One region of the Thermoanaerobacterium thermosulfurigenes genome, then DNA from elsewhere that is predicted to be linked to it. Evidence: riboswitches for the same ligand, from Rfam matches in the RefSeq annotation. Region 1 holds a riboswitch; the other holds the start of a gene.
What was found. A riboswitch is a leader RNA that binds a small molecule or an ion and turns the genes downstream of it on or off. The one in region 1 is predicted to bind thiamine pyrophosphate.
Positions count from the first base shown of each region.

Region 1 (4,244 bases):
GACATAAAAAGTGCAGCATATTACGGTAAAGATGTTACTGATATAAGGTGTGTAGGGTGCGGACATTGTGTTGATGCATGTCCTACAAAAACATTATCTTATACAACGAAAGTTTTAAGTATCTTAAAAAAGAGAGATAAGAAATCATCAATCATGCAAATTTGACAATTATTAGTTGGCAGGCTAAACTAATGTTAGAGATACATCAATCATTAGCAGTAATTATTTTGATTTATATTTGGGGGGATTTTTTTGAGGCTTATAAAGAGATTTGCATCGTATTACAAGCCACATATATGGCTTTTTATCCTTGACATGGTGTGTGCATTTTTTATATCTGCTTCAGATTTGGTTTTTCCTATGGTTACGAGAAATGTGATAAATAACGTCATACCTAACAAGGATTTTAATCTCATATACAGGTTCGCAATTTTGTTAGCTATAATGTACTTCGGAAGGATGATACTTGAATACATAGTAGGATACTATGGCCATGTTTTAGGTGTAAGCATAGAGTACGATATGAGAAAAGATGCTTTTTCACATCTTCAGAAACTTTCTATGAATTATTATGACAATACAAAGACAGGTTATATAATGTCAAGGGTTGTCAATGACTTAAATGAAATAGCAGAAGTAGCACATCATGGTCCAGAGGACCTTTTTTTGTCTATCATAAGAATAATAGGCACATTCATACTTTTGCTTACAATTGATGTAAGGTTGACACTGGTTGTATTTACCATAATTCCTTTTATGTTTATATACATGTATATTTACAACAATAAGTTTGAAGTTATATGGAAGAATGTCCGTGAAACGCAGGCACAGATGAATGCTACATTAGAAGAAAGCATTACAGGAATAAGAGTCGTCAAATCATTTGTAAGGGAAAAATTTGAGAAACTAAAATTCGATAATAAAAGCTCCATGTACAAAAGTGCCAGGTCAAAAGCAGTTAAGCATATTGGTATATTCGATTCTAGTGTAAATTTCCTTTCTAATATATCAGTTGTGATAACTCTTGCAGCAGGTGGCTACTTTATATCGAAAGGCCTCATAAATACAGGTGACTTGGTGGCATATATAATATACATTAGCCAGTTTTTGCAACCTTTGACTGTTCTTTTGCGGTTTATAGAGCAGTACCAGCAGGGTATGGCTGGCTTTAGGCGGTTTGTAGAGCTTATGGATACAGAGTCAGAGATAGCAGATAAAAAAGGTGCGATAGAGTTAAAAGACGTGAAAGGCGATATTGAGTTTGACAATGTCACATTCAGCTACGACAATAAAAGAGAAGTACTGTCAGGAATCAATCTTAAGATAAAACATGGAGAGACAGTGGCAATAGTAGGACCGTCAGGTGCAGGCAAGACCACACTTTTAAGCCTTATACCGAGGTTTTATGAGATAGATGCAGGCTCCATAAAAATTGACGGTATAGATATAAGAGATGTGAAGATATCATCGCTTAGAGAAAATATAGGCATTGTTCAGCAGGATGTATTTTTGTTTTCGGGTACAATAAAAGAAAACATTGCATACGGTAAATTAGATGCTACTGACGAAGAAATAATCAATGCGGCCAAAGCTGCAAACGCACATGACTTCATAATGGAGCTAAAAGATGGCTACGATACGTATATTGGCGAAAGAGGCGTAAAATTGTCTGGGGGACAAAAGCAGAGAATATCTATTGCAAGGATGTTTTTAAAAAATCCTCCGATACTTATACTTGATGAAGCGACATCATCACTTGATAACAAAAGTGAATCGATTATCCAGCAGTCTATTGAAAATTTATCGAAAAACAGGACTACCCTCATAATCGCCCACAGGTTAGGAACTATAAGAAATGCCAAGCGTATAATCGTACTTACTGAAAATGGAATAGAAGAGGAAGGTACACATGAGGAGTTTATGAATAGGAAGGGCGTGTACTATAATTTGTACAACTACCAAAAAGAAAATTTGACGATAGAGTGAAATATCCTGTACAAGTCAAACAATTTGTGTTAAAATTAAATAAAAGTTAATATTTCGTCTGGGGAGCTGGGGTGATAGCCCGGCTGAGAGTTAGCAGCTATTTCTGCTATGACCCATAACCTGATCTGGATAATGCCGGCGTAGGGAGTACATTGGGATTTAAGTGTGCTTATCCAGCACACTTTTTTGTTTCGTATTTCCTTAAGGCATACAAAAAAGGAGGAATCGATGTGAGAAAGTTACTTACAATTGCAGGCTCTGACAGCATTGGTGGAGCTGGCATAGAGGCAGATTTAAAGACGTTTTGCGCACTTGGCGTATACGGCATGTGCGTCATAACGGCAGTTACTGCGCAGAATACAGTAGGAGTTTTTGACGTGAGGGAGATGGATGCAGATATCATCAAAAAGCAGATTGACTGTGTATTTGAGGATACAGAAGTTGATGCTGTGAAAATAGGCATGGTGTCAAGTGGAGAAATCATTGACGCTATTGCATCATCACTTAAAATATGGAATCCAAAAAACGTCGTGTTAGACCCTGTCATGATATCAAAAAGCGGATATTACCTTCTAAAAGAAGACGCCATAGATGCATTGAAGACAAAACTTTTGCCTATGGCAGATATCATTACTCCAAATATACCGGAGGCATGTGAACTTACGGGAATGAATATTGAGGGAATTGAAGACATGAAAGAGGCTGCTAAAAAAATCATCGATATGGGTGTAAAAGCTGTCGTTGTAAAAGGTGGTCATTCTGTAGAAAATGCTACTGATGTATTTTACGATGGAAGTGAATTTTTACTTTTGCCGCAGGAGAGGATCGACACCAAAAATACACATGGGACAGGATGCACTTACTCATCTGCAATAGCTTCGTACCTTGGTAGAGGATTTAGCTTGAAAGATGCAGTAATAAACGCAAAAAGTTACATAACAGAGGCTATTAAAAATTCTCTTGAGATAGGTAAAGGTGTAGGACCTGTAGGACATTTAGTAGATCTTTATAAGAAAGCAGGTATTGACTATGAAGATTAAAAATTCGACGCTTTTTTTGATATGGGCAGGTGCGGCCATATCCATTGCAGAGGTTTTTACTGGTTCATACTTTGCACCATTAGGCTTAACTAAAGGAATTTTAAGCATATTGTTAGGTCATATAATTGGTACTCTGTTTTTTGCTTTAGGAGGGCTTATGTCCTTTAGAGTTAAGAAGCCTGCAATAGAGTCCACGAAAGGTGTATTGGGCGAGAGAGGCATGGTATTTATAGGGCTTTTAAATGTGCTTCAATTGGTTGGCTGGACGGCTGTAATGATAATACAGTCTGCAAAGGCTTTCAACGGTGCCATAGGCATGTCTACTGCTATTGGAATTTTTGTCGTTGGCATATCTGTTTTATTGTGGACATTATTCTTTGACAATGAAGCTTATTGGATAAACGATATTGCTGTTGTACTTTTATTTATATTGACTATATTTGTTGTATTGTATTTAAAAGGCGGGAAAATAGCGTCAGTAACGGGAGACATGAGTTTCAGCGGTGCTGTTGAGCTTGCCGTTGCTATGCCTGTATCATGGCTTCCGCTGGTAGGGGATTACACTATAAATGCTAAAGATGGGAAGTCCAGCTTTATATATACATTTGCAGGATATTTCATAGCAAGCTGCTTCATGTATTTTATAGGACTTTATGTGGCTTTAAAAACAGGCGGAAAGGATATAATCTCGTATTTTGCGTCAATAAAAACGGGAATTGTACCGCTTCTCATTATACTTTTGTCGACGGTTACTACGACTTTTATGGATGTGTATTCTGCTGCTATTTCAACCCTTTCTATTGTCAAAGCTAAATTAAGCAGAAAAAGTCTGCTTATTATATATTCCATTGTGGGGCTTATTGCCGCATATTTGTTCCCAATGGATAATTACCAAAACTTTTTATACGCCATAGGAAGTGTATTTATTCCAGCATATACGGTTGTATTTGAAGATTTCTTTTTGATGAAAAGCAAAAGCCATAGCTTCTTAAATGTGCCTGCCACGATTTCTTTTGCGGTGGGTACGATATTCTACAATTATCTTACATATTTTGGCACAAATCTATCAAAATGGTTTATAACGCCCACAATAGGTACGATTATTTTAACTGCTGTAATCTATCCAATTATGAAATCTTTAAATAAGAGAGAGGAGAAAATTTATGGTTGAAGAAGCAATAAAGGTTTTAGAAAGATTAAAAGAAGAAGTGCCGCTTG
Region 1 is NZ_JBPODR010000001.1:113,169-117,412, reverse strand. It holds gene HNR52_RS00600 (4Fe-4S binding protein) at 1-165, shown strand, start outside; gene HNR52_RS00595 (ABC transporter ATP-binding protein) at 253-1,986, shown strand; TPP riboswitch at 2,036-2,150, shown strand; gene thiD (bifunctional hydroxymethylpyrimidine kinase/phosphomethylpyrimidine kinase) at 2,217-3,026, shown strand; gene cytX (putative hydroxymethylpyrimidine transporter CytX) at 3,016-4,197, shown strand; gene thiM (hydroxyethylthiazole kinase) at 4,190-4,244, shown strand, end outside.

Region 2 (4,244 bases), on a different contig from region 1:
CAACGTGACTGTGTCGCTTCTTAAATCGATGTATTCCATATGCAATTACCTCCTATCTATTAGCTTAATTTAAGATTAACATTGTTGAAAAGCTAAAGCAATAGATGCGATTACGGGAATTTTGTTATTTAAAGCAATGGTGTTATAATCAAATAAGAAATTTAAATTTTAAGATACGGAGGGGTTGTATGCAGTATAGAGAATTTGGCAATACAGGTGTTAAGGTTTCAGCATTGGGTTTTGGCGCAATGAGATTGCCTACAATAGGCGGAGACAACAGCAAGATCGATGAAGAAGAAGCTATAAAGATGATAAGATATGCTATAGATAATGGCGTTAACTACGTTGATACTGCATATCCGTACCACAATGGGCAAAGTGAGATTGTGGTAGGCAAAGCTTTAAAAGACGGATACAGGGAAAAGACGTATTTAGCTACAAAACTTCCGTCATGGCTTGTTAATGAAAAAGAAGATATGGATAAATACCTGAATGAACAACTAAAAAAACTGGACGTTGACTACATAGATTTTTACCTTCTACACGCATTGGATAAAGAGAGATGGGAGAAGTACAAAAGACTTGATGTGTTTAGCTGGATGGAAAAGGTCAAGAAAGAAGGCAAAGTCAAATTCATAGGTTTTTCTTTCCATGACGAATACAATGTTTTTAAAGGCATAATCGATGATTACGATAAATGGGATTTTTGTCAGATACAGTACAACTACATGGATATAAACAATCAAGCGGGCTTAAAAGGGCTTAAGTATGCTGCGTCAAAGGGATTAGCCGTTATTGTAATGGAACCAATAAGAGGTGGCAAGCTTGCTGGAGATCCGCCAGAGGCTATCAAAGAGCTTTGGAACAGTGCAAGTGTAAAAAGGACACCTGCAGAATGGGCTTTGCAGTGGGTGTGGAATCATCCTGAAGTTTCCCTTGTATTAAGTGGAATGAGCACGATGGAACAAGTGAAACAAAATATAGAAAGTGCCTCAAGATCAAAAGCAAATGGTTTAACCGAGGACGAGGTAAAACTTGTAGATAAAGTCAGAGAAACTTATGAAAGGCTTTCGCCTGTAGGATGTACTGCTTGTAACTACTGTATGCCATGTCCAAATGGTGTGAATATACCTAAGAATTTTGCCGTATACAATGAAGCCCACATGTACAACAATTATGATGAAGCACTTAGAAATTATAATAACTTAAATGAAGGTAAAGCAAGTTCTTGCATAGAATGCGGAGAGTGCGAGACAAAATGCCCTCAACACTTGACAATAATTGATTATCTAAAGGATGTAAGAAGATATTTTAAAGATGCTGTTTAAAAATAAGCCATATTGATGAAACTTAAGTTTCACCAATATGGCTTTACTTTTAGTAGAAAAAACTATGTATAATATTTTTTATAATACTTGCTTTGATAGTTTACTTGTGAAATAATAAATAGTGAATATCTTATTTAGAAGGGAGTGTCAAGAATGGTTCAAAGTGGATTTATGCTATTTCTGCAGTATTTTGTGGCTTTAGCTACACCGATTGTATCAGTTATCTTTTTGGTATTTTACATAGTTTATACATTGAAAAAAATGAAAAAGATTGATTCAATAGAAAAAAGTTTAGCAAAAATAGCAACTTCAGGCAAATCAGAATCAAGTGAATCTTCTTATGAATCTAATGAAGATTTTGAAATTGAAGATGAAGTCGAAGAAGTAGTTGTTAAATAGCAAAATGCATCAGGATGTGATAATGTGGTATGGGATGACTTAGATACACCGATTGGAACGCTAAGAATATATTCAAGCGAAGATGGCATAACGAGGATAGATTTTCCTAATGAAGAACATTTACAATGTTTAAGGAGTACGAATTCATTTATAGCTGATTGCAAAGAACAGCTTAAATTGTACTTTGAGGGTCACTTGAAAGAATTTAGCGTAAAGTTAGATTTAGAAGGGACAGACTTTCAAAAATCTGTTTGGCGAGAGCTTATGAAGATACCGTATGGCTTTTACGCTACATACGGTGAAATCGCAAGAAGAATAGGTAAGCCAAATGCATCAAGAGCTGTAGGAAATGCCCTCAATAAAAATCCTATTCCGATTATCATACCATGTCATAGGGTCATCGGTTCAGATATGACACTGAAAGGCTTTGCAGGAGGACTTAATGTCAAGTCATTACTGCTTCAACATGAAGGTATTGCATTTAAAAAGTAATTTTATTATAATTAGATAATAAATTAATCAATAGACTATGTCCGCTGGGGGTGCTTTTAGCTGAGATGGCAGATGCCAAACCCCTAGAACCTGATTAGGTTAATACCTACGAAGGGAATGCGGCAAAAGACCGCATCGGTGTGCGGTTTTTTTGTTTTAAGCGGTACATAGCCTCAAAAGGAGGTTATTTTTATGTCCTACATTGTAAGCATTTTTTCCGACTTTACAAAAATAAAGCCTGCCACACTTTCCATCATAATTGCGATTCTATTCGCTGCCTTTTTGTTTTACATTTTAAGAAACAGCGTGAAATTTAACGCAAAGATGCTTGTGTACGGTGGATTGGCAATAGCTATATCATTTGTCTTATCGTATATAAGGTTTTATCATTGGCCTCAAGGTGGTTCTATAACGCCAGCCAGTATGCTTCCGCTGTTTGTCTTTGCATACTATTACGGTGCAGGTCCAGGCATAGCGGTGGGAATGGCCTATGGAATACTTCAGCTAATACAAGACCCTTATGTTGTGCATTGGATACAGCTTCTATTAGATTATCCATTGGCGTTTGGTGCCTTAGGACTTGCAGGATTCTTTAAAAAGAATTTAAGTCTGGGAATCTTAGTTGGTGGTTTTGGCAGGTTTTTTTCACATTTTCTATCAGGTGTCTTCTTCTTTGCCAGCTATGCACCAAAAGGTATGAATCCTATTGTCTATTCGCTTCTTGTTAATGGTATATTAGTAGGTGTGGAGGTCTTGATTTGTTTTGTGGTTTCTATTATTCCGCAAGTTAGAAATGCAATTGAGATGATAAAGAAAAAAGCATTAGCGTAAAATTTATAAAAACCCTCTTTTTAACGGAAGAGGGTTTTTATAAATTTTATACAATAAATTGATTTTGATGGTATAATATTAGATAGCAAATAAAAATAAACTATATTGATGGATAGATTTTAACGCATTTTTAATACAAATTTAATTTAAATTTAATGTTTAAATGCCATAATCAATATAGTGATTGTGAGGGTCTTTTTGATGGATAAAATAAAGATTTTAATACTTTATGAAGATATAGGAACTGGACATAAAAGAACGGCGATGGCTTTAAAAAAAGCCTTCGAAAAAAGAGATGGCGTTGAAGCCTTCGTGGAAAATCCACTTGGGGAGAAGTTTCCCAGCCTGTCTTACTTGACAACGAGAATTTACTTAAAGACGCTAAAATTGACACCTGAATTATGGGGGTATCTTTATGAGATGGAAAGGGACAAGATAGAAAGGCGTATAAATAAGCTGGTAGGCATGTCTGTTTATACATTTATAAAAGATTACGTGTTAAATTTAAAGCCTAACGCAGTAATATGCACCCATCCGTTTTCTTGCTCTATTCTGTCACATATAAAAAGAGATCTCAACATTCCGATATTTGCCATATTGACTGATTACGATGTCCATGCCTATTGGATACATCACCAGATAGATGGGTATTTTGTTGGATCTCGAGAGATGAAAAGTCAGATGAATTTGATGGGTGTTTCCGATGACAAAATAAATGTGACTGGCATACCTATTGATGAAGAATTTTACGTCAAAAAAGATAAAAATGAGATGAGAGAAAAATTGGGTTTTCAATTAGATAGACCATTGGTGATGGTGATGGGCGGTGGACTTGGACTGGGAAACATAAAAAAAGCCGTCAATGTTATACAGAGGCATAAAGATTTGCAGATTGCTGTAATATGTGGATTAAATAAGAATTTAAAGGCTAAAATAGAGGAGATATCGGATGATAATGTATTTGTGTATGGTCATGTAGACAACGTGCATGAATTTATGGAGGCTGCTGATGTCTTAGTAACTAAAAGTGGTGGTCTTACTGTCACCGAAGCCATAATTAAGAAATTGCCTATGATAATTTTTGATCCTATACCTGGACAAGAAGAGAGAAATCTCGAATTTTTGCTTAAAAAGAGGATTGCCTTAAGAATTAAAGATATAGAAAAGTTAGACAAAAAGATATTAGATCTCTTA
Region 2 is NZ_JBPODR010000015.1:44,586-48,829, forward strand. It holds gene ltaE (low-specificity L-threonine aldolase) at 1-39, opposite strand, end outside; gene HNR52_RS07520 (aldo/keto reductase) at 189-1,328, shown strand; gene HNR52_RS07525 (hypothetical protein) at 1,482-1,727, shown strand; gene HNR52_RS07530 (methylated-DNA--[protein]-cysteine S-methyltransferase) at 1,752-2,219, shown strand; TPP riboswitch at 2,256-2,354, shown strand; gene thiT (energy-coupled thiamine transporter ThiT) at 2,412-3,050, shown strand; gene HNR52_RS07540 (MGDG synthase family glycosyltransferase) at 3,252-4,244, shown strand, end outside.
Region 2: it holds a riboswitch for thiamine pyrophosphate, as region 1 does, so the genes downstream of both, thiT (energy-coupled thiamine transporter ThiT) here and thiD (bifunctional hydroxymethylpyrimidine kinase/phosphomethylpyrimidine kinase) in region 1, are expected to answer to the same signal.